3 regions of the Tardiphaga sp. 619_E2_N8_4 genome follow, and region 2 is predicted to be linked to each of the others. Evidence: riboswitches for the same ligand, from Rfam matches in the RefSeq annotation. Region 2 holds a riboswitch; each other region holds the start of a gene.
The links. A riboswitch is a leader RNA that binds a small molecule or an ion and turns the genes downstream of it on or off. The one in region 2 is predicted to bind cobalamin.
Positions count from the first base shown of each region.

Region 1: another riboswitch for cobalamin. It lies ahead of AB8A23_RS14000 (TonB-dependent receptor plug domain-containing protein); the one in region 2 lies ahead of metE (5-methyltetrahydropteroyltriglutamate--homocysteine S-methyltransferase).
Region 3: another riboswitch for cobalamin. It lies ahead of AB8A23_RS04120 (TonB-dependent receptor); the one in region 2 lies ahead of metE (5-methyltetrahydropteroyltriglutamate--homocysteine S-methyltransferase).

Region 1 covers NZ_JBPWQJ010000001.1:2,935,512-2,942,748, forward strand. The annotation lists gene cobD (threonine-phosphate decarboxylase CobD) at 1-144, shown strand, start outside; gene AB8A23_RS13990 (ABC transporter ATP-binding protein) at 157-939, opposite strand; gene AB8A23_RS13995 (FecCD family ABC transporter permease) at 936-1,961, opposite strand; gene AB8A23_RS14000 (TonB-dependent receptor plug domain-containing protein) at 1,955-3,910, opposite strand; cobalamin riboswitch at 3,943-4,146, opposite strand; gene AB8A23_RS14005 (alpha/beta fold hydrolase) at 4,193-4,981, opposite strand; gene AB8A23_RS14010 (O-acetylhomoserine aminocarboxypropyltransferase) at 4,985-6,280, opposite strand; gene AB8A23_RS14015 (hypothetical protein) at 6,418-6,660, shown strand; gene AB8A23_RS14020 (hypothetical protein) at 6,880-7,050, shown strand.
Region 2 covers NZ_JBPWQJ010000001.1:4,485,849-4,493,085, forward strand. The annotation lists gene AB8A23_RS21575 (ATP-binding protein) at 1-261, shown strand, start outside; gene metE (5-methyltetrahydropteroyltriglutamate--homocysteine S-methyltransferase) at 309-2,690, opposite strand; cobalamin riboswitch at 2,795-3,006, opposite strand; gene AB8A23_RS21585 (peptidoglycan DD-metalloendopeptidase family protein) at 3,175-4,578, opposite strand; gene AB8A23_RS21590 (protein-L-isoaspartate(D-aspartate) O-methyltransferase) at 4,686-5,336, opposite strand; gene AB8A23_RS21595 (response regulator) at 5,628-6,005, shown strand; gene surE (5'/3'-nucleotidase SurE) at 6,033-6,800, opposite strand; gene AB8A23_RS21605 (hypothetical protein) at 7,056-7,237, shown strand, end outside.
Region 3 covers NZ_JBPWQJ010000001.1:878,198-885,434, forward strand. The annotation lists gene typA (translational GTPase TypA) at 1-297, opposite strand, end outside; gene AB8A23_RS04115 (alkaline phosphatase D family protein) at 530-2,083, opposite strand; cobalamin riboswitch at 2,229-2,417, shown strand; gene AB8A23_RS04120 (TonB-dependent receptor) at 2,524-4,800, shown strand; gene AB8A23_RS04125 (PepSY domain-containing protein) at 4,803-6,251, shown strand; gene AB8A23_RS04130 (TAXI family TRAP transporter solute-binding subunit) at 6,312-7,237, opposite strand, start outside.

The DNA.
Region 1 (7,237 bases), 1.6 Mb from region 2:
GTCGACGCCCTGAAATGGCATGCCGCATTGGCCCGGGAGCAGATCTGGTGCCGCCACTTCGACTGGAGCCATGAGCTGCTGCGCTTCGGCCTGCCGCCCGATACGGCTGCTCTGAGCCGGCTTGCTGCTGCGCTGGCGAAATAGCCGCCACATCGCTCAGACTCCCGCCCAGGGCAGGATAATCGTTTCGTTCCGGTGTTCGGCGCGATAGGTGCTGATACGAAAGACATCGGCGACGATGTCATCGGACAGCGCCTGTCGCGGCGCGCCCTGCGCAGCGAGGCGCCCGTCGGACATCACCAGCACCGTATCGGCGAAGCGCGCGGCGAGGCCGAGATCGTGCGTCACCACGATCACCAGCACGCCGCTGTCGGCGACATCGCGGAGGTTCTTCATGACGTCGATCTGGTAACGCGGATCGAGCGATGCGGTCGGCTCATCCGCCAGCACGATCGGCGCCTCGACAGCGAGGACGCGGGCGAGCGCGACGCGGCTGCGTTCGCCGCCGGAGAGTTCGGTCACACGCCGATCGGCAAAGGCGACGATGTCCGTTGCCAGCATTGCGCGCTCGACCGCAGCCTTGTCCGATGATGTCAGCCGCGCCGGATCGGTCGCGCCATGTGGATAGCGGCCAAGAGCGACGACGTCCTTTACGTCGAGCGGCCAATGCACGACATGACCTTGCGGCAGATAGCCAAAGCGCTTTGCGCGCTCGCGTAGCGACAAGGACGCCAGTGTATGGCCCGCGACATGGATAGCGCCGGTGGACGATTGCAATCCTGCCAGTGCGCGCAGCAGCGTCGTCTTCCCGGCGCCGTTCGGGCCGACCAGGGCGACGAGGTGCTGTCGGTGTAGCGAGAGCGAGACATCGTGCAGCACCTCGCGCCCGGAGAGCGTGACGCTCAGATTGCTCGCGGTCAGCAGCGCCTGATCGGTCATGCGACGCCTCCGCCCAGAGCGCGCCGCTCGCGCATGATGAGATAGAGGAAGAATGGCACACCGATGATCGATGTCAGGACGCCGACCTTGATGTCTGTGGTCGATGGAATGATGCGCACGGCGATATCGGCGGCGAGCAACAGCGCCGAGCCGGTCAGCGCGCTCGGAATTAGTAGTCGCGCGGGATCATGGCCGATGATCGGGCGCATCAGATGTGGCGCGATAAGGCCGATGAAGCCGATCGTGCCGGTGACCGCGACAGCGCCGCCAACGCCGAGCGCGACGCCGAGGATCACCAGCAGGCGCAGGCGGCTCACATGGACACCGAGGCTCTGTGCGGTTTCTTCGCCGAGGCTCAATGCACGAAAGGCCGAGCGCTGACTCATCAGGATAATTGCGCCAGCGACAATGAACGGAAGCGCCAGGGTGACGTGACGGAAGCTACGGTCTTCCAGCGAGCCGAGCAACCAGAAGGCGATCTCAAGTGCGGCGAAGGGATTGGGCGACAGGTTCATCACCAGCGCCGTCGCAGCACCTGCGAGACTTGAGATCGCAAGCCCCGCGAGGATCAGCAACAGCAGACCCGCATTGCGGCCGGCGATGCCGAGCAGCACGAACACCGACAGGAACGCCATCGTGATGCCGGCAACAGGCAGCGCCCATGAGCGGACATCGGCCAAACCGAGCGAGATCATCAGCACCGCACCGAAGGCCGCGGATTGCGGCGCGCCGAACAGCGACGGCGAGGCGAGGGGATTGCGCAGCAAGCCCTGCAGCGCGGCACCGGACAGGCCGAGGATCGCGCCGATGGCAAGTGCGAGAATCGCGCGGGGCAGGCGGATTTCACGCACGATGATCTGATGCACGTCGCTGCCGCCGCCGAACAGTGCATCGAGCACCGTCAGCGGCAAGAGTTTGACAGGTCCCGTGCCGAGCGAGCCCAGTGCCAGCAGCGTGACGAGGCCGACGAGCGCGATGGTCGCGATCGTCCGGCGCCGTGCTGCTGGCGCTATGCTCACCATGTGGCGTTGAAGCCTGCGTAAGCCGCAGGCCCCGTGGTGCCGAAGTTCAGCACTTCCTGATAATGCTCATTCAGGATGTTCTCGCCGCGGGCGAAGACCTTCCAGTTCGCATCGATCTTGTACTCGGTATAGAGGTCGACGCGGGTATAGGCATCCACCTGACCGACCTGATTGGCACTGCTGAAGCGCTTCGACACCGTGGTGACACGCGGCTCGATCATCCACTTGTCGGTGGGCGTGATCGTGAGTGCGAAGCGGGCGAAGTTCTTGGGACGACGTGCCAGCACGGTGTCGGTGCTGAGATCCTGTGCGTGAAGGTAAGTGTAGGCTACGTTGAATTTCACCCAGCCCGGAATGACATCGACATTGCCGCCGACTTCGAGACCGCTGGTCTCGGCGCGGGCGACGTTGACGTAATAGCCGAGCGGGCGGGACGCATCGGAGACAAAGTTGATCAGATTGCTGTAATCGGTGGAAAAGCCTGTGACCGACAGCACGACGCGGCCGTTGAAGAGGCTCTGGTCGATACCCGCGTCATAGCCGAAATTGGTTTCCGGCGTCAGGTTTCTGCTGCCGTAGGTCGTGTCGTAAAGCTGAAACAGCGTCGGCGCTTTTGCGCCGGTGCCAGCGCTGGCGCGGAATTTGGTGCCGGTTTCTGTAATGTTGTAGGCAGCCGTAGCGCGCCAGGTCTCGAAGCGGGCAACGTCGACGACGTCATCGACCCGGCCGCCGAGCGTGACGTTGAGCCGTTCACCGATCGGCACAGACCACAAAGCGAAGATCGAGTTGGTGTCCTGCTGTTTGGCTAGCAGCGGCGTCAATGGGCCGGCAACAGGCGAGATATTCGTGCTGTAGGTCTGCGCGGTCTCGGTCTGTGTCTTGGCACCATAGACGAGGGAGCCGAATGCGCCGAGCTTCAGGGTCGCCTGATATTCGGCGCCGAGACTGTTGCCGACATAATCGGAGATTTTCTCGGTGGTGTTTGCCGGCAACCTGTTGGTGCGATAGCTGACGTCGTCAAACATCCGCTCGGTGTGCGTATTCGACACGGTGACATTGTGAGTCAGAATGCCACCGAATGAATCGATGCCGACGCGTCCATAGACGGTTTGCAGCAGACGCGTCGCCGCTGACGGCGTATCCGGAAGCGTTCCCGTTGCTGCATCATAGGCCGAGCGCGTGAACGAATGGACGATGCCTGACTCAAGCCGGATGCCTTCGCCTGCATCGTAGCCGATGCGCGCCGAGCCGCCGACGCGATCGAAGCTGTCGTTTTCGAGATTCGGAAAACGTGCTTCGAGGGCAGGGATACGATAACCGTAACGCGAGAAACCGTTGCTGTGCTGACCGCCGCCGGTGAAGGCATAGGACCACGGACCGTTGGATCCGGTCAGCGATCCCTGCGTCATGACGGTGCCATAGCTGCCGGCTTCCGTGCGGACATTGACCTGCGCAGGACCGGAGCCCTTCTTGGTGATGATGTTGACCACGCCGCTCATGGCGTCTGAGCCATAGAGCGCGCTCTGTGGCCCCTTCAGGACCTCGATGCGCTCGATGGCGGAGGGCGTGAACATGGCGAATTCGAAGTCGCCCGATGCAGCCGTGGGATCGTTGACGCGGATGCCGTCGATCATCACCAGGGTCTGGCCGGTATTGCCGCCGCGCAGGCGCACATTCGCGGTGCCGCCGGGGCCGCCATTTTCGCTGATATCGAGGCCAGGCACGGTGCGCAGCGCATCGACCAGCGAGCCGGGATTGCTGGTCGCAATGGTTTCGCCTGACACCACGCTAATCGAACTGCCAGTGCGATTGAGCTGTTCGGGTGCTCTGTCCGCCGTCACTACGATTTCGGAGAGCTGCTCGGCACTGGACTGCGCATGCGCAGCACTGTGAGAGCAGGACAGAACAACAACGGCCGCAGTGCCTGCGGCCAAATTCCGGATAGTCATTTAACCCCTTCCGTCGACCCACCGTCGAACGAGTGTGAAACTCGTTACCGGCCGGTCTCCTGGCTCGCGGTGGTCTCCCGGTCCGCCTTCCCGAATCTGCGATGCAAATTCAGTGGCTTTGTGGACCCGGAATGGCCGCTTACAGTTGCGGGGGCAGCCGCGGCATAGGGGATATTTCCCCGCACCGCATTCCCGTTTCACCTCCTCGCGGAGGCACCGATAACGACAGACAGGAAGCACAGCGCGCCGCGCGGTGCAACAGCCATCACCGCGTTGTGGACTCTATTGCTCGTGCTGTAGCGCGGCGAGCACGTCGTCGGGGCGCTCGACCATCATCATGTGGCCAGTGCCGGGCAGAATCACCGTGCGGGCGTTTTTCAATGCGGCGGCCAGGGTCTTGCCGGCCTTGGCGGGAGTCATCATGTCCCGCTCGCCGAGGATGAGCGTGACCGGGATATCAAGCTGGCCTGCAGCAGTCAGCGCATTCTGGTATGTATTGCAGGCGTTGAGATCGGCGAACAACACGCCCGGCTTTGTGGCTTCGAGCACGCGCTGCGCACCGCTATGCATCCACAACCCCGGCGCGAGGCTGCCGCCGAGTTCGGCGCGAAAGCCGAGCCCCCAGATCGACACCATATCGATAGCGGAATGCTGATTGGCTTCGGCATCCTTCAACAGATCCGGGCCGACGGTCATCGTCCCTGCCGTGCCCATCAGGTCGAGGCGCGTGACTTTACCGGGATGCCGCGCTGCGGTCTCCAGCGCAATCAGCGAGCCCATGGAATGGCCGATCAGCCGCGCCGTCATTGCGCCCGCTGCATCGATCAATGCTGCGGTCCAGTCGGCGAGATCGGCGATGGTCGTGAGCGCTTCACCTTTCGAGCGACCATGGCCGGGCAGATCCGGCGCTAGTACGGCGAAGCCATGATGCGCGAACCAGCGCGTATGCAGCGCCCAGGTCGAGTGATCGAAGCCGGCACCATGGATCATCACAACGACTGGGAGGGATGGATCGAACGTGCGGCCACCATTCGCGATATAGGTCTCGTGACCGTTGACGGTGAGTTGCATCGCTCAGCCCTTCTGCGAGACGCGCAGCGCCTGCGCGAGGTCATCGATGATGTCATCGGCGGCTTCGATGCCGATGGAGAGACGGATCAGCTCCTCGCCGATGCCGGCGGCCTTGAGCTGCTCGGCGTCCATCTGCTGATGCGTGGTGCTGCCGGGATGAATGACCAGTGTCTTGGCGTCGCCGACATTGGCGAGGTGACTGGTCAGCTTGAGCGCCTCGATGAATTTGCGCCCGGCATTGCGGCCGCCCTTGATGCCGAAGGAAACGATGGAGCCGGCGCCGCGCGGTAGCAAGCGTTTTGCGAGTTCGTAATCCGGATGGTTCTCCAGCGACGGATGCAGTACCCAGTCGACGGCCTTGTTGGCCGTGAGCGCTGCGAGCACCGCATGGGTATTGGCCATGTGGCGCTCCATGCGAATGCCTAGCGTCTCGACGCCCTGCAGCAGCTGGAAGGCATTGGTCGGCGAGAGACACGCGCCGAAATCGCGCAATCCTTCCGTACGGGCACGCATGATGAAGGCGGCAGTGCCGAACTGTTCGTCGAAGACGATGCCGTGATAGCCGGCATAGGGTTCGGTCAATTGCGGGAACTTGCCGGAGGCGTGCCAGTCGAAGCGGCCGCCATCGATAATGACGCCGCCGATAGCGATGCCATGGCCGCCGATCCATTTGGTTGCGGAGTTCATCACGATATCGGCGCCAAGCTCGATCGGCCGCGACAGGAACGGCGTCGCGAAGGTGTTGTCGATCAGCAGCGGGATCTTCGCGGCGTGGGCAATGTCGGCAACGGCGGGAATGTCGAGCACTTCGAGGCCGGGATTGCCGATGGTTTCGCCGATCACCAGTTTCGTGTTCGGCTTGATCGCTGCCTTGAAGGCGTCGAGATCGCGCGGCTTGACGAAACTCGTGGTGATGCCGAAGCGCGGCAGCGTGTGGGCCAGCAAGTTGATGGTGCCGCCATAGAGCGAGGACGACGCCACGATGTGATCGCCGGCATTGAGCAATGTGGCGATGGCGAGATGCAGTGCCGCCATGCCTGACGCGGTGCACACGGCGCCGACGCCGTTTTCGAGTGCGGCGAGGCGCTCTTCCAGCACCGCCGTCGTCGGATTTGAAATGCGCGTATAGATGTGGCCGGCACGTTCGAGATTGAACAGCGCAGCAGCGTGATCCGAATCCTGAAACACATAGGATGTGGTCTGGTAGATCGGCACGGCGCGCGCGCCGGTGATCGCGTCCGGATGCTGGCCGGCATGCAGACTCAGCGTTTCAAAAGCAGGCGGTTTGGGTGCTGGCATGGTCGTTTTATCCCTGGACGCAATTTGCGCCATCTATGGCACGAATCGGATGCGAGTGTGAGTCGGCGATATTTCAACTGATGGAACGAAACGCGGGGTGGCGACTTGTAGGAGGTCGATCACGCGGGAGAGTTATCATGAAGAAATTGCTGCTGTGCACTGCGGTTGCCGGTCTCGCGTTTTCATCGGTTGCGGCCGAGGCGAAAGGCTGTATCAAAGGCGCGATCATTGGCGGAATCGCCGGCCACTATGCAGGACATGGCAAGGTCGGCGTCGTTGCGGGGTGCGTGATCGGACGCCACGAGGCCAACAAGGCCGATGCGGAACGGGCGCAGAAGGCGCAGCATCCACAGCCGCCGAACGAGAATGGTCGCATCTAGATCGGCGTTGTTCTCAACGCTGGACGATGTTGCTAAAATTTGATGGACTAGACCGGTTCAGTAGAGCCTCACCCTCATCAGGTTGGGGTTCTTTTCGTCTCTGTACGATACCGGACGAGATTGGGCGTAGACGTGGTGCTGCATCGGGATGTGTTTTGGCTCGGCAAGCAATGGGCCGTGACCGGTTACGGAATTCAGGCTGTCAGCCAGAAGTACAATATGAAGTTCGATATCGAGGTGTCGCAGATCTGGAACGAGGATCTGGATGCGTTGATGCGCGATGAGCCGTGGTTCGATGCGCAGGATTTTGCACAGGCCGTGGATCGCGCGAGGCAGCGTGCGATGGAATCACCGCTGACGTTCAAGCCACCGCTGAGTGATGAACGATAGCGGCAGCGCATCATTGCAGGATTCAAATTTCAAACAGCCACTGTCCTGAAAACATGCGTTCGCATTCTCGCGGCGCTTGCGCGTCCGAGCTATGAGCATTCCTTCGACCCTCTTCGAAAAGAGGGCGTGCGGAACGCCGGGTGCCCGATGCACCCTTGGGCCTGATGCGAATGCGGTCTTCCGCATG
Region 2 (7,237 bases):
CCCGGCGAAGCGGTCGAAGAGAAGGTGTCGCTGTCGGATCGTTTCGGCCTCTGGCTCGGCTTCCACAAATGCAGCCAGGACGAATATCTCGACATGGTGCGCGGCTATTGCAGCCACTATGGCCTCAAGACCGACGCCGCCGAGCTGGAGCGAGACGCATTGGAATGGTCGACCACCCGTGGCTCGCGCTCAGGTCGCGTGGCCTGGCAATTCGTACAGGAACTCGCTGGCCGTCTCGGCATGAAGCTGGCCACAAAGTAAAGGCAAATGCCGCCCCGTCATGACAACGGGGCGGCATTCGACTCGCCCTAGGCGAGGCTTCGCAACTCACGTGCCGCCGCGACCATATTCACGAGCGCAGGCCGCACCTCCTCCCATTTGCGGGTCTTCAGCCCGCAATCGGGATTGATCCAGAGCTGGGAGTCCGCCAGCCGCTGCCGTGCAAGCTTGAGCAGATCGACCATATCGCGCGTTTCAGGCACCCGCGGCGAGTGGATGTCGTAAACGCCCGGACCTATCTCGTTCGGGTACTTGTAGGTCCTGAATGCATCGAGCAGTTCCATCTTCGACCGTGACGTTTCGATGGAGATCACGTCGGCGTCCATGGCACCGATCGCGTCGATGATGTCGTTGAACTCCGAGTAGCACATATGCGTATGGATCTGCGTGTCGTCACGCACACCCGACGAACAGATACGGAAGCTCTCCACGGCCCAATCGAGATAGGACTTCCATTCCGATTTGCGCAGCGGAAGCCCTTCGCGGAGTGCCGCTTCGTCGATCTGGATCATACCGGCCCCAGCCTTTTCAAGATCGGCCACCTCATCGCGTATCGCGAGCGCGATCTGGCGACAGGCGACTTCGCGGGGAATGTCATCACGCACGAATGACCAGTTCAGGATCGTGACAGGCCCTGTCAGCATCGCCTTCATCGGCCGGTCGGTGAGCGACTGCGAATAGTGCCACCATTCGACGGTCATGGGATGTGGCCGGGACACATCTCCAAACAAGACAGGAGGCCGTACATAACGGGAGCCATAGGACTGGACCCAGCCATGCTTGGTGAAGGCGAAGCCGGAAAGTTGCTCGCCAAAATACTGCACCATGTCGTTGCGCTCGAACTCGCCATGCACCAACACATCGAGACCGATATTCTCCTGCCAGCGCACCGCCCTCGCCGTCTGATTCTGCAGGAACGTCTTGTAGGCGGCATCGCTGAGTGTGCCCCTGACATGGGCCCCGCGTGCGTTTCTCACTTCCGCGGTCTGCGGAAACGAGCCGATGGTCGTTGTCGGGAATGCCGGCAGCTTGAAGCGTCGATGCTGATCGGCCGCACGTGTGGCAAAGTCACTGCTGCGACGACGCATGGTCGCATCAACAGAAGCGACGCGTTTGGCGACCGCAAGATCGTGGATCTTCGACGATGCCAGTCGCGCAGCCGCCGCGGCATCCGACGCGGCAAGCGTTGCAGCGACATCAGCGCGGTTGCCAGCCAGCGCTGCTCCAAGTGCGGCCAGCTCTTCCATCTTCTGGATCGAAAAAGCCAGCCAGCTTTTGACGTCCGGATCGAGATCAGTCTCAAGGCTGAGATCGATCGGCACATGTAGCAGCGAACAGGACGGCGCGAGCTCAACGCGATCCCTCCCCAGGAGATCGACCATGGGTTCCAGACTATCGAGCAAGCTGGACAAATCGGACCGCCAGATATTGCGGCCATCGATCACGCCCAGCGAGAGGATCATGTCCTTCCGCGCCTTCGCAGCGACTTCATCGAACTGGTCCTGCGCGCGGACCAGATCGAGATGAAGCCCGGCGACGGGAAGTGACAGGGCCAGATCGAGGTTGTCGCCAAGTTCGCCAAAATAAGTGTTCAGCATGATCCTGAGTTGCGGGACCGCTTCTGCAAAGGCGGCGTAAGTCCGCTGCAGCGCCTGCTGGGCCGGTGCGTCGAGATCGAGCACCAGACACGGCTCGTCCAGTTGTACCCATTCGGCGCCTCTGTCGGCCAATTCCCCGAGCACCTCGACGTAAACAGGCAGCAATCTGTCGAGCAGCGTCACCGGATCGAATGACGCATCCGCACTCTTGGCCAGTTTCAGATAGGTCACAGGCCCAATCAGCACAGGTCGTGTCTGATAGCCCAGCGATCTCGCCTCTTCGTACTCCTTGATCGGCTTGCGCGATGCGAGACTAAACGTCTGATCCGGCGTCACCTCCGGGACCATGAAATGGTAGTTGGTATCAAACCACTTGGTCATCTCCTGCGCTGGCACGCCGTGGGACGCATCATGAGACCCATGCGTACAGGCCTCGTCATGCGCGGTGCCTTGTGATCCACGTGCCATGGCAAAATAGGTCGCGAAGGAAACGTCTCCGCCCTTCCAGCCATAGACCTTCGGAATAGCGCCTACCATGACGCTGGTATCGAGTACCTGATCGTAGAACGAGAAGTCGTTCGACGGCATGACCGTGATCCCAAGCGACTTCTGACGTGCCCAGTTTGCGGCACGCAGCCCGACGCCGACATCGATCAGCGCATTCTCGTCGATTGCACCGGACCAATAGCTTTCCAGCGCCATCTTGAGCTCACGCCGCGGACCGATCCGTGGCGTTCCCAACGTAGCAACAGGAAGCGAGGACGTAGATTTGGCAGAAGACTTGGAAGAAGTAGACTTTGACACAGTAGACATGGCTTAACCCCAATGATTGGGGGCAAAAGGCCAAAGTGACACGTCTGGATTCCACGACGGCAGTCGCGGAATCGCAACCGCACCACCGGGACACCCCGCCCGAGGACGTTTATGTTGTCGAGGCAGGTCTCCTGGCTCGCGGGTCAATGCTGCTGTCCGGCCTTCCCAAAACCTTTGCGGGTCTCAGTGACTTTAATGGACAGCGGCTCACCGCTTACAGTTGCGGGGGCAGCTCCGGCCTTGGCTTAACGCCTCACCGGCTTCCCTCTTAGCTTCGGGCAAACCTTCCCGAAGAACCACGACATGTCCACATATGGGCAACATCGCGCGGCAGTCAACCGAGCTTGCGCGCGCAAGCTGCCCACTCGCAGCAGCGCGTTGAAGAGTCCGGAGCTGGAGTGGGCCGTAGCCCCGAGATCAAACGCATCAAGCCCGGCACGAGGCCGGGCTTGCTTAAATGCGAACTACACTTCGTGGATTGCGCTTACGCCCCGTTGAGGAACTGCAGCGGATCGACCGGCGACGAGCCCTTGCGGATCTCGAAGTGAAGCTGCGGCGAAGTAACCTCACCGGACTGGCCGGACTTGCCGATCACCTGACCGCGCTTGATGGTCTCGCCACGCTTCACCATCAGCTCACTCGCATGGGCATATGCGGTGACGTAGCCGTTGGAGTGACGAACGAGGACCAGATTGCCGTAACCCTTCAGCTCGTTGCCGGAATAGGCAACGACGCCATCTTCGGCAGCCTTGATCGGCGTGCCTTCCGGCACGGCGACGTTGATGCCGTCGTTGGACTTGCCATTGGTCTTGGCGCCATAGCCTGTGACCACGCGGCCGCGCACCGGCCAACGGAACGTCGGCAAAGCGCCGGTTGCGTCAGCGGCTTTAGTTGGCGATTCCGGCGCGGTTTCTTCAGGCGTCGTCGTGGCACTTGCCAGACGGGCCTTCTGTGCGGGTTCGGCAGAAGCAACACGGGCCACGGCAGCGGACGTAACCGCGCCAGCCGGAGCGGCCGTCACGGCTGCGACGGGCGCAGCAAGCGGCGCGGCCGCGGGAGCCGCAGAAGCCGTACGCGCGCCTGGTATCGTGATCTTGGAGCCGAGCTTCAACTGGGCAGTCGGCGCCAGACCATTGGCGCGCGCGAGTTCGGCGACCGACACGTTGTTCCGGCGCGAGATGCTCATCAGCGTATCGCCGCGATTGACGAAATGCGTGGTCGATGTGCCGAAGGCAGGTTTGCTCGGAGCAGCAGCAACGGCCGGAGTTGCCGCGGCGCCCTGACGCGGAATGATCAGCGACTGGCCGGGCGACAGCGCGCGCGGCCCCTTGTAGCCATTGGCCTGCAGGATCGCAGCCGACGAAACGTTGTAGCGTTTCGCCAGACCATCGAGCGTATCGCTGGTGCCGACGATGATCGAGGTGCCGCCATCACGGGCAAGGCCGTTGGTCGCTGCAACCGAGCGCGGTGCCGTGGAGCCGGTGGTTTCGATCGGCGTACGTGCGGGCGGCGGCGTATACATACCGTTGCCGCCCCCGCTGACGGGAGCAGCCGATGCAACCGGACGGGCTGTCGGATAGGACTGCGGCGCCGAGATCGGCGGCGGCAATGGCTGGGATTGATACTGCGGCTGCGGATTATAGGCCGGACGCTGATATTGTGGCAGTTCCTGGCGCTCGACCGGCGCGCGCGGTGCGCGCTGCGGTACCGAGCCGGTGGTTTCACCTTGCCAGCCAAAGCCACGGGACTGACCTGAGTCAAAATTTGGATTCTGAGATAGCCGTGTCTGCATGTCGGCGCTGCAGCCGGCAAAACCGATAGACATCAGCGCCAGCACCGCGACCTGCGGAGCGCGGCGCGAGTAAAGCAACTCGACAACGCTGGACATTGGTTACTCACTCATACGCAACAAACAACTGAATTGAGTAAACACCGTCTCCGTTACCAAGCCTTTAACCTTGCGACCAACACGTGACAGCCGTTCACGAACTTTTTTCAGAGTTCGCGCGCGATGCCCGGAAGTGCAGGCACGAAACGTACATCCACGAGCTCCTTTCGCTCCAATCCATCCCCGGTTTTGCGGATCCGGACCAGGGTCTGGACGCCATTATGAGGACCAACCGGCGCAAGCAGAATACCCCCCTCCTCAAGCCGATCGGTCAGCGCCACCGGCACCTCCTCCACTGCGGCGGTCACGACGATCCGGTCAAACGATCCCAAATTGGCAGCCGGATTGAGGCCATCGCCGAGCATGACCTCGATATTGTGGAGACCAAGTGCCTCCAGCCGGGTCCGGGCGGCATCGGCCAGCGTGCGATAACGCTCAATGCTGAGCACGTCGCGGACAAGCTTTGACAGGATCGCGGCCTGGTAGCCCGATCCCGTGCCGACCTCGAGCACACGGTGACCAGCATTCAATTGCAGCTGTTCGGTCATATAGGCCACCACGAAGGGCTGGCTGATGGTTTGACCGCAGGCAATGGCCAAGGCCGTATCCCGCCAGGCATGGGCGCGATCGTCCGGCTCAACGAAGCGATCACGCGGAATATCCTCCATTGCGCGCAACACCAGCCGATCGCTGATCCCACGGCGCCGCAGACCAAGCTGAAACGTCATCTGTTCAGGCGGCTGTCCGACGGTAATCATGGAAATGCCTCACGCAGCACAGGTTAGAAACACTCTCAATCTAGCAAAGATAGATTGATGTATTTCTGCGATCGGAACCGGGATAGCCTAACGACAACTTTTATTGTTCCGCGCGCGGAACCAGCAACATACCAGCCTGTTATGGGCGAGGCGCTGAAATCCTGATCTTGCTCTATCTGGTACCGAGCACGCGACTGCGTCTTTGGGTCACGAAAATGGCAATGCGTCGAGATTGCGTTCAACCCGGGAATTTGCGATTTTGTTCAGAGGATTGGGGCAAGGAAACCGGCCATGACTGCAACGAACCCGCCGGGCGGCTCCGTCTTCCTGGTCGAAGACGAGGTCATGATCCGCATGATGGTCGCCGATATGCTCGAGGAACTCGGCTATAGCGTAGCCGCCGAAGCCGGTGACATCAACGAAGCGATCAAGCTGGCTGGGTCTGCCAAGTTCGACATTGCGATCCTCGACGTCAACGTCAACGGCAAGGTGATTTCGCCGGTCGCGGAAGTGATCGCATCGCGCAACCGCCCGTTCATCTTCGCGACTGGCTACGGCGCGCAAGGCCTGCCGGAAGAATTTCGTGACCGCCCGACGCTGCAGAAGCCGTTCCAGATGGAAACGCTGGCGCAGGTGCTGTCAACGACGCTCAAGGGCGTCGCGGTCTAGGCGAGCCCACTCGCCTATTTCGAACTCTCAGCCAAGCGCCTTGGTCAGCGCTTCGGAGAATACATCATCCGTGCGATCGAGACGCAGCGGCGTGACCGAGACATAGCGCGCAGCAAGCGCTGCGAGATCGGTACCCTCCAGCGGGGCTTCCGCGGCGACGATGCGCTCGAAACCGATCCAGAAATACGGATTGTTGCGGCCATCGCGCCGCTCATCGACGCGCAGAAAGCCCTGATTGCGCTTGCCCTGCCGGGTGACAACGACACCTTTCACCTCGTCGGCCGCGCAGGCCGGGAAGTTGACGTTGATGACGGTATTCTTCGGCACGCTCGCCTTGATGACCTTGCGCAGCACGTCCGGCCCATATTTCAACGCGGTCTCCCATTGCGGGTTGTGACGCGTTTCCATGGAGAATTCCTGGCTCAACGCCACCGACGGAATGCCGAGAATGGTGCCCTCGAGCGCACCGGCGATGGTACCGGAATAGACCACGTCCTCGGCGACGTTGCGGCCCTTGTTGACGCCGGACAATACGAGATCTGGCTGCTTGTCTTTCAGGATATGGCGCGCGCCCATGATGACGCAGTCGGTCGGCGTGCCGCGCACGGCATAGTGCCGCGGGCCGACTTCGCGCAGCCGCAACGGATCGTTCAGCGACAATGAATGCGACACACCGGACTGATCGAGTTCGGGCGCCACCACCCAGACGTCGTCGGACAATTCCTTGGCGATCTGCTCGATGATCTTCAGGCCGGGGGCGTGAATGCCGTCGTCATTGGTGCAGAGAATGCGCATTCGTGAGGTGCCTTTTCGATCGGGAGGGCCGCTGGCCGGCACCGGTTTTTGCCAGCATGTGCCCGCTTTTGCCACCCCCATTTTGGGCGCTGCTCGTGCGCTGCCGAGGCTGTCTCGAAGGCGATTTTTCCCGCGAGCCGGAACATTTCGGCGGCGCCGGGATTTTTAACTTAGGTAGGTGAGTGCCAGTTGCGTCTGAAGCATGCGCGCTCGACCTGGATGGCCTTGGTCGCAGCGCCCCACAGGGCGACGGAGATGGCGAAACAGCTCGAACGGGTGTTGATCATCGGATTGCCGGCGATCGCGGTTGTCGCCCTGACGGGGTGGCTGCTGCTTCCCAGATTGGCCGAGACCAAGCCCGATCTCACCCTCAAGACGGCGGTAGTGGCAACTATGCCCGACGAGTTGAGTGAGGAGGACTTTGCCAAACCCACTCC
Region 3 (7,237 bases), 3.6 Mb from region 2:
GGCGTCGACGAGCACAATCACGCCATCGACCATCGACAGGATGCGTTCGACTTCGCCGCCGAAGTCAGCGTGGCCCGGGGTGTCGACGATGTTGATCTGGACTTCATCCCACAGCACCGAGGTGCACTTGGCGAGAATGGTGATGCCGCGCTCTTTTTCGATGTCGTTCGAATCCATCGCGCGTTCCTGGACGCGCTGATTGTCGCGATACGTGCCCGACTGCTGCAGCAGCTTGTCCACGAGAGTGGTTTTGCCGTGGTCAACGTGGGCGATGATAGCAATGTTGCGAAGGTTCATAGGTCTTCTTCTGGTTACGGTCTGGGTGCCCTTGAGCGGGTTCAACAAGACATGCTCGACAACAAAAGGCTTATGCCTTGCGCTCGAGCGCGTTCGATAACTGCCTCGTCTGAAAACGCGCTGGGGCAATCCCTCCAAAAGCAAACCCGGCCAGAAGGGGCCGGGTACTCGGACGCGTTGCGGCGCAATATAGGGGGAAATCGCCGAAAAACAATGCGAATCTGCCAAATGGTTAGCCCAATTTCGGGTCCAGAACCGTGGCCCAAAGGGCCATATCGGCCCGATCCCGCAAGGTAACGGTCATTTGGCCGCTTTGGCCGTCGATTTTGACGTGACCGAAGAACTGCATGCCGGCCGACGGGGGCAAATTCTGCTTATCGGGCCCCGGCGCCTTCACGAAACGGACCTCAGGACCGAAGGTATTGTCGAGCGCCGCCGGCCCGAAGGTTCCGGCGTGAAACGGGCCCGAAACGAACTCCCAGAACGGCTCGAAATCCTGAAACTGCGCCTTTTCCGGATTGTAGTAATGCGCCGCCGTGTAATGCACGTCGGCGGTCAGCCAGACCGTGTTGCGGATACCGGCCGATTTGATGAAGCGCAGGATATCGGCGATTTCCAGCTCGCGGCCCCGCACTGGTCCGTCGCCCTGCGCGATGGCCTCAGACCCGGTTTTGTCGGCGGCGTTGTCATAGACGACGAGGCCGATCGGCATATCCGAGGCGATGACCTTCCAGGTCGCCTTCGAGGCCATCAATGCGCGCTTCAGCCAGGCCATCTGCTCCGGACCGACGAAATACGCATCGGGACCATAGCTCTCCTGCAGGTTCGGGCCGTTGGGCCCACGATAGCTGCGCTCGTCCAGCATGAAGACATCGAGATGCGGGCCGTAATTCAGCGTACGATAGACGCGGCCAGGCTCGTTCGGATTGATCGAGATCGGATACATCTCGTGAAAGGCACGCGCACCGCGCGCCGCCAGCAGCGTGACGTCGCGCTCCTTGTAGGACGCGGGCAACTGCTTCGATGAAGACCAGTTGTTGGTGACCTCGTGATCGTCCCACTGGCCGAAGATCGGCACCTGCGCATTGAAGGCGCGGACATTGTCGTCGAGCAGATTGTATTTGTGCGCGGCGCGGAATTCATCGAGCGTTTCGGCGACCTTCGCCTTCTCCGGCACCGTGATGGTGTTCTTCCAGATCGCGCCGTCAGGCAGTTTCGTTTCAGGCAGGATCGGACCATCGGCGTAGATCGTATCGCCGGAATGGATCAGGAAATCCGGGTTGTGCTTTCGCATGGTGGCGAAGGTGACCATGCCGCCATCGTCAGCATTGATACCCCAGCCCTGGCCGGCGACATCGCCGCCCCAGACAAAGGACACATCGCGGCGATCCGCCGGCGCGGTGCGGAAGCGGCCGATCACGGGCTCGCCGACGATGTCGGTATGCGAGAGATCGCGGAATTTGACACGGTAGAAGATGTCCTGCCCGGCTGGCAGATTATCGAGCAGCAACTTCGCCGTGAAATCGCTCTCGGGCAGCGCCGTGATAACCGGCAACATGCGCGCATTGCTGAAGGATTCGGTAGTGGCGACTTCCACCATCATCTGCGCCGGGCGATCGGCGCGCGACCAGATCATGCCGCTGCTCGTCCCGACATCGCCGGACTGCACGCCATGCGACACGACCGGACGATCCGCCGCACGGCTGAGGTAAGGCATCGCCAGGAAGCTTGCGCCTGCTGCGGCTGAGTGCGCGAGGAAGCGACGACGGGATAAACGTAGTGCCATGGCGAACTCCTGATCCTGGCTCTGGCACCCGTGGTGCTAGGCAGAACACTTGACGCTGCGATGACAGGTGATGCGCAATATCAACACCCGCCAAAGCAAGTTGCGAATGGCTGGCAGCTTGATTGACACATTTGGAAATTTCACCTTAACGTGAACGCGACGGTTCCCTTCGGGGATCAAAAGGGAATGCGGTGAGGGGATCCCCCGATTCCGCGGCTGCCCCCGCAACTGTAAGCGGCGAGCCTGCGCCAAGAGCCACTGGGTGTTCACCTGGGAAGGCGGCGACAGGCACTGACCCGCGAGCCAGGAGACCTGCCGCCAGTCGTGGTCACACGCGAGCACATTGGGCGGGGTGTCCTGGTGGAAGTCACACTGCCTGTTTGAAAGCGGCGGGGCGACTTGGTTTGCGGTGACGTGCCACGTAACCGCGAGTCCTGTTCATGACCTCCGTTTCTCCCGTTGCATTGAAGCGACATACTCCCTTTCTTTATTCTGTTGCTCTCTCCTGCTTGTTGTGTCCGAGCGAAAGCTGGTCGCAAACCTCACAGTCGAGCCAGACGCTCGATCCTGTTGTCGTTCAGCCGTCAGCGACACCTCAACGCGCACGCCGCGCCACGAACGGCAATGCATCGCGCGCTGCGCGCTCGCGGCAGCAGCGCAATGTCGCCGCCAATACCGGCGCGCCGGTTGCCACGCCGACAGGCCCCGTCTTCGCAGCGCCGACGCTCAACCTCACCGGCACCACATCCACCGGCAGCCGCCTCGGCCTGACGCGCCTGCAGACGCCGGCCAGCGTCGAGGTCATCTCAGCGGAAACCATGGCCGAACGCGGCCAGCAGAATCTGATTGACGCCGTGACACAGAACGCCACCGGCTTCACCGCAAGCCCGGCGCCGGGCAATGGCAGCATCGCCTTCAACACCCGCGGCTTCACCGGCAACGGCACCGTGATGACTCTGTATGACGGCACACGGCTCTATGTCGGCTCGGGCACGCTGACCTTCCCCTATGATACCTGGTCAGCTGAGCGCGTTGAGGTGCTACGCGGCCCGGCATCGGTGATGTATGGCGAAGGAGCCGTCGGCGGCGCCATCAACGTCATCTCGAAACTGCCGCTTTGGGTGCCGCGCAATCAGGCCGAAATCTCGCTCGACAGCAACATGACCCGGCGCATTGCAGTGGATAGCGGTGGACCGATCAACAAGGATGTCGCCTATCGCATCACCGCGACCGGCAACATGTCGGACGGCTGGGTCGATCGTGACAACACCTCCAATGTCGAAGTGCATGCCGCCGTCCAGATCAAGCAGACCGAAGACATCACCTGGACGATCTCTACGGATTACGGCGATCGCAGCCCGTCGCGCTATTTCGGCACACCGCTGATCAACGGCAAGCTCGATGAGTCCCTGCGCTTCAGGAATTACAATGTCGGCGACAGCAGCATCCGCTATCAGGACAGCTGGAACCAGGTGAAGACCGAGTGGCAGGTGACAGACAGCATTACGCTGCGCAACACCCTGTACTACCTGAACAGCCAGCGGCACTGGAAAGACGTCGAGACCTACAACTTCAGCGCCGCAACGGGCCGCATCAATCGCAGCGACTATATCGAGATCTTCCACGACCAGCAGCAGATCGGCGACCGCTTCGACGCGACGTTCCGCGGCCATATCTTTGGCATGGTTAACGAATTTGTCGCCGGCTTCGACGTCAACCAGATCGACTTCAAACACATCAACAACTCGCCCTATGGCGGCACGTCGTCGGTGTCGCTCACCGATTTCTTCCCTGGCTCCTTCGCTGCGACAACGACCCAAACGGTTCCGGGCTTCAGCACCACGACCAACCAGTACGGCCTATTCGCCGAGAACCGTCTGTCGATCACGGAACAACTCTCTCTGATCGCTGGGATCCGGCAGGACGAGCCGACTATCAATCGCACCGACTACGTCACCCCCGGTAACAGTTTCGAGAAATCCTTCTCAGCGACCAGCTGGCGCGCCGGAGCGGTCTATACGCCCATCAAGGACCTGGCCTTCTACGGCCAATACTCTACAGCCGTAGATCCGGTTGGCGGCCTAGTCTCGCTGGCGGCAACAAACAAGAGCTTCGAACTAGCGACCGGTAAGCAGGTCGAGATCGGCGTCAAACAATCGTTCTGGGGTGGCCGCGGCGAGTGGACCTTAGCCGGCTATCAGATCGTCAAAAACAACCTGTTGGCGCGCGATCCGAACTTGCCGTCAATGGTTGTCCAGGTCGGTCAGCAGTCGTCGCGCGGTGTCGAGGCTTCGGTGGGCCTCGCCCTCGACCACGGGTGGCGCATCGATGCCAATACCGCTTTCCTGCGTGCGAAATATGATGACTTCGTGCAGTCAGTTGGCGGCGTTGCGGTGAACTACGCCGGCAACGTGCCGGCCAATGTGCCACAGAACGTCTCCAACATCTGGGCGACCTGGGCCTTTGCACAGGATTGGTCGGCAAATGTGGGCGTCCAATTCGTCGGCCGCATCTATGCAGATAACGCCAACACGCTCGTGCGTCCTGCCTATCAGGTTGTCAATGCCGGCGTGCAGTGGAAGGCCGACCGCAATACGACGGTGTCGTTCCGAGTCTACAATCTGCTCGACGAGGTCTATGCAACATCGGGCGGCACCAATCAGTGGCTGCTCGGCCTACCGCGCACCGCTCAACTCGCCGTCAATGTAAAGTTCTGAGCGTGCCACGCACACTGACACGAACACTCCGGCGGTGGCTGTATATCGGTCACCGCTGGGTCGGCATCGTCACCTGCCTCTTCTTCGCGATGTGGTTCATCTCCGGCGTGGTGATGATGTATGTCGCGTTTCCCGGCCTCTCCAATAAAGAGCGGCTGGCGGCATTGCCCGATATCGTCTGGGAGAAAGTGGCGCTCTCTCCCGACGAGGCGATGAAGGCTGCCGGTGCCACGCGCTATCCGCGCGAATTGCGATTGAACATGGTTGCCGACGAGCCGGTGTATCGGTTGACTGGCTGGGACGGCAAACGGCAGACGATCTCCGCCGCCGATGGCCGCGCAATCACCGACATCAACGAACAGCAGGCACTTGCAGTCGCGCGGCACCATCCCGCCAGCAAGTCGCCTCAGCTCGAAGAGATCGTCGATCGCGACCAGTGGAGCGTGACCGCACGCTACGATCCGCTACGCCCATTGTATCTGATCACACTCGGCGACGGCGCCGGTACAAAACTCTACGTCTCCTCACGCTCTGGCGAGATCGCACTCGATACCAACCGCACGGAGCGCGTCTGGAACTGGCTCGGCTCGATCCCGCACTGGATCTATCCGACCGTGTTGCGCAAGGACGGCCCGCTGTGGCGGCTCGTGGTGCTTTGGATCTCCGGCATCTGTTTGATCGTCGGCGTTACCGGAATCTGGATCGGCATTTTGCGCGTGCGCCTCAAGCGGCGTTATGCGAGCGGCAACATCACGCCCTATCGCGGCTGGATGGCGTGGCATCACGTCACCGGACTGATCGCCGGGCTGTTCGTGCTGACCTGGATGTTCTCGGGCTGGCTGTCGCTCGATCCCGGCCGTGTTTTTGCCGACCGCAATACGCCACGTGAGGTATTGCAGCGCTATGCCGGCCACGACGCGCCTGATATCGCTGCGGCTATTCGCGCACCGGCGGACAAGGCCGCGGTCGAAGCGCGCTTCGTATGGATCGACGGCATGCCGCTGATGATCGTCGCGAAGCGCGACGGCACGAAAATGGCGATCAATCCGACAAGTGGCGAAATCGCAAGACTGCCGCAAGACCGCCTCTGGAACGCCGCAACAAAACTGCTGCCAGACTCGCGCCTCGAAAACCAGGTAACCCTCGGGAAATACGACGCTTATTGGTACGCGCACCACAATAACCGCGAATTGCCAGTGTTACGCGCAACATTTGATGATGACGCGCAAACCTGGTTTCACATCAGCCCGGTCACCGGCGACATCCTCGGCCGCGTCGACTCAAGCCGGCGCACCTATCGCTGGCTGTTCAATGCGCTGCACAGTTTCGATTTTCAGCTGTTGTTGATGTATCGTCCGGCCTGGGACATCGTGGTGTGGCTGCTGTCGATTCTCGGCACCATGGTCTCGGTGAGCGGCGTCGTGATCGGCTGGCGCTATCTCAAGCGCTAAAGCGTTTTCGAGCGAAGTGGTCCCGGTTCGCGTGAAGAAAACGCGTCAAAACGAAAGACTCTAGACCGCGAGCGGCCGCGGCGGCTGACGCAATTGCTCCGGCGGATTCATCGGCTCCGGCGGGATCATGCCGATCAGCGCCTTGCGGTCGGCGACGGCGTTGTGGAATTGCTCGAGCGCAATATTGAAGGCTGTCAGCGTGCCTTCCTCAATGGCACCATGCTCGTAGCAATTCAGCGTATGACGCAGAATATCGTCGGCTTCCGCCTGCATCGTATCGAGCTCTTCGAGGGACTCGCTCTTGCGCGCGGCGGCAATCATGTCGAGCAGACGATCGCGCTCTGACACATTCACGTTGCGCTCATCCTTCTTCAGATAGCTCGCGAACCAGGCGCCGATCGAGCCCATCGCCGAGAGCCCCATCAGGCTCCACCAGATGTAATCGCTATAGCGATCGAGGAAGGTCTTTTCTTCACCATCCACATAGGCGGCCGCGCCGGGATGCACGGGGATCACCGCATCCTTATCGGTATCCGGCGTCTCGATCTTCGCCGCCAGCGGGAAGTCGTTGATGATCTGCTGACGGATCGCAAACAGCTGCCGCGTGAAGGCGGCGATGGTCACATCAGACAGGCTCTGCCGTGCCACGATGTGATGCGAAAAGCTGATGGTCTTGACGTCGTCGTCCGGCCGCGCCGGCGCGCCGCCGAATGCGCCTGCAGGAATTTCCGATGATTCATACATCGGGAAATTCTGCGCGATGGCTTCTGCGGAATCGATCGCGAGGAAGGTCGGCGTGCCATCGCGGCTCGAAGCCTGGATCGCATCATTGGTGATCTTGCTGTTCACCGGACCTGCCGCGATGAACGCATCGACCTTCTGGTCCTTCACGGCCTCAGCCACTTCGGTGGTCGAGAACTGCACGATGGTGACCTTGGCCGGATCGACGCCATATTGCCGCAGGATGATGTTCAGCAGGTTGACGT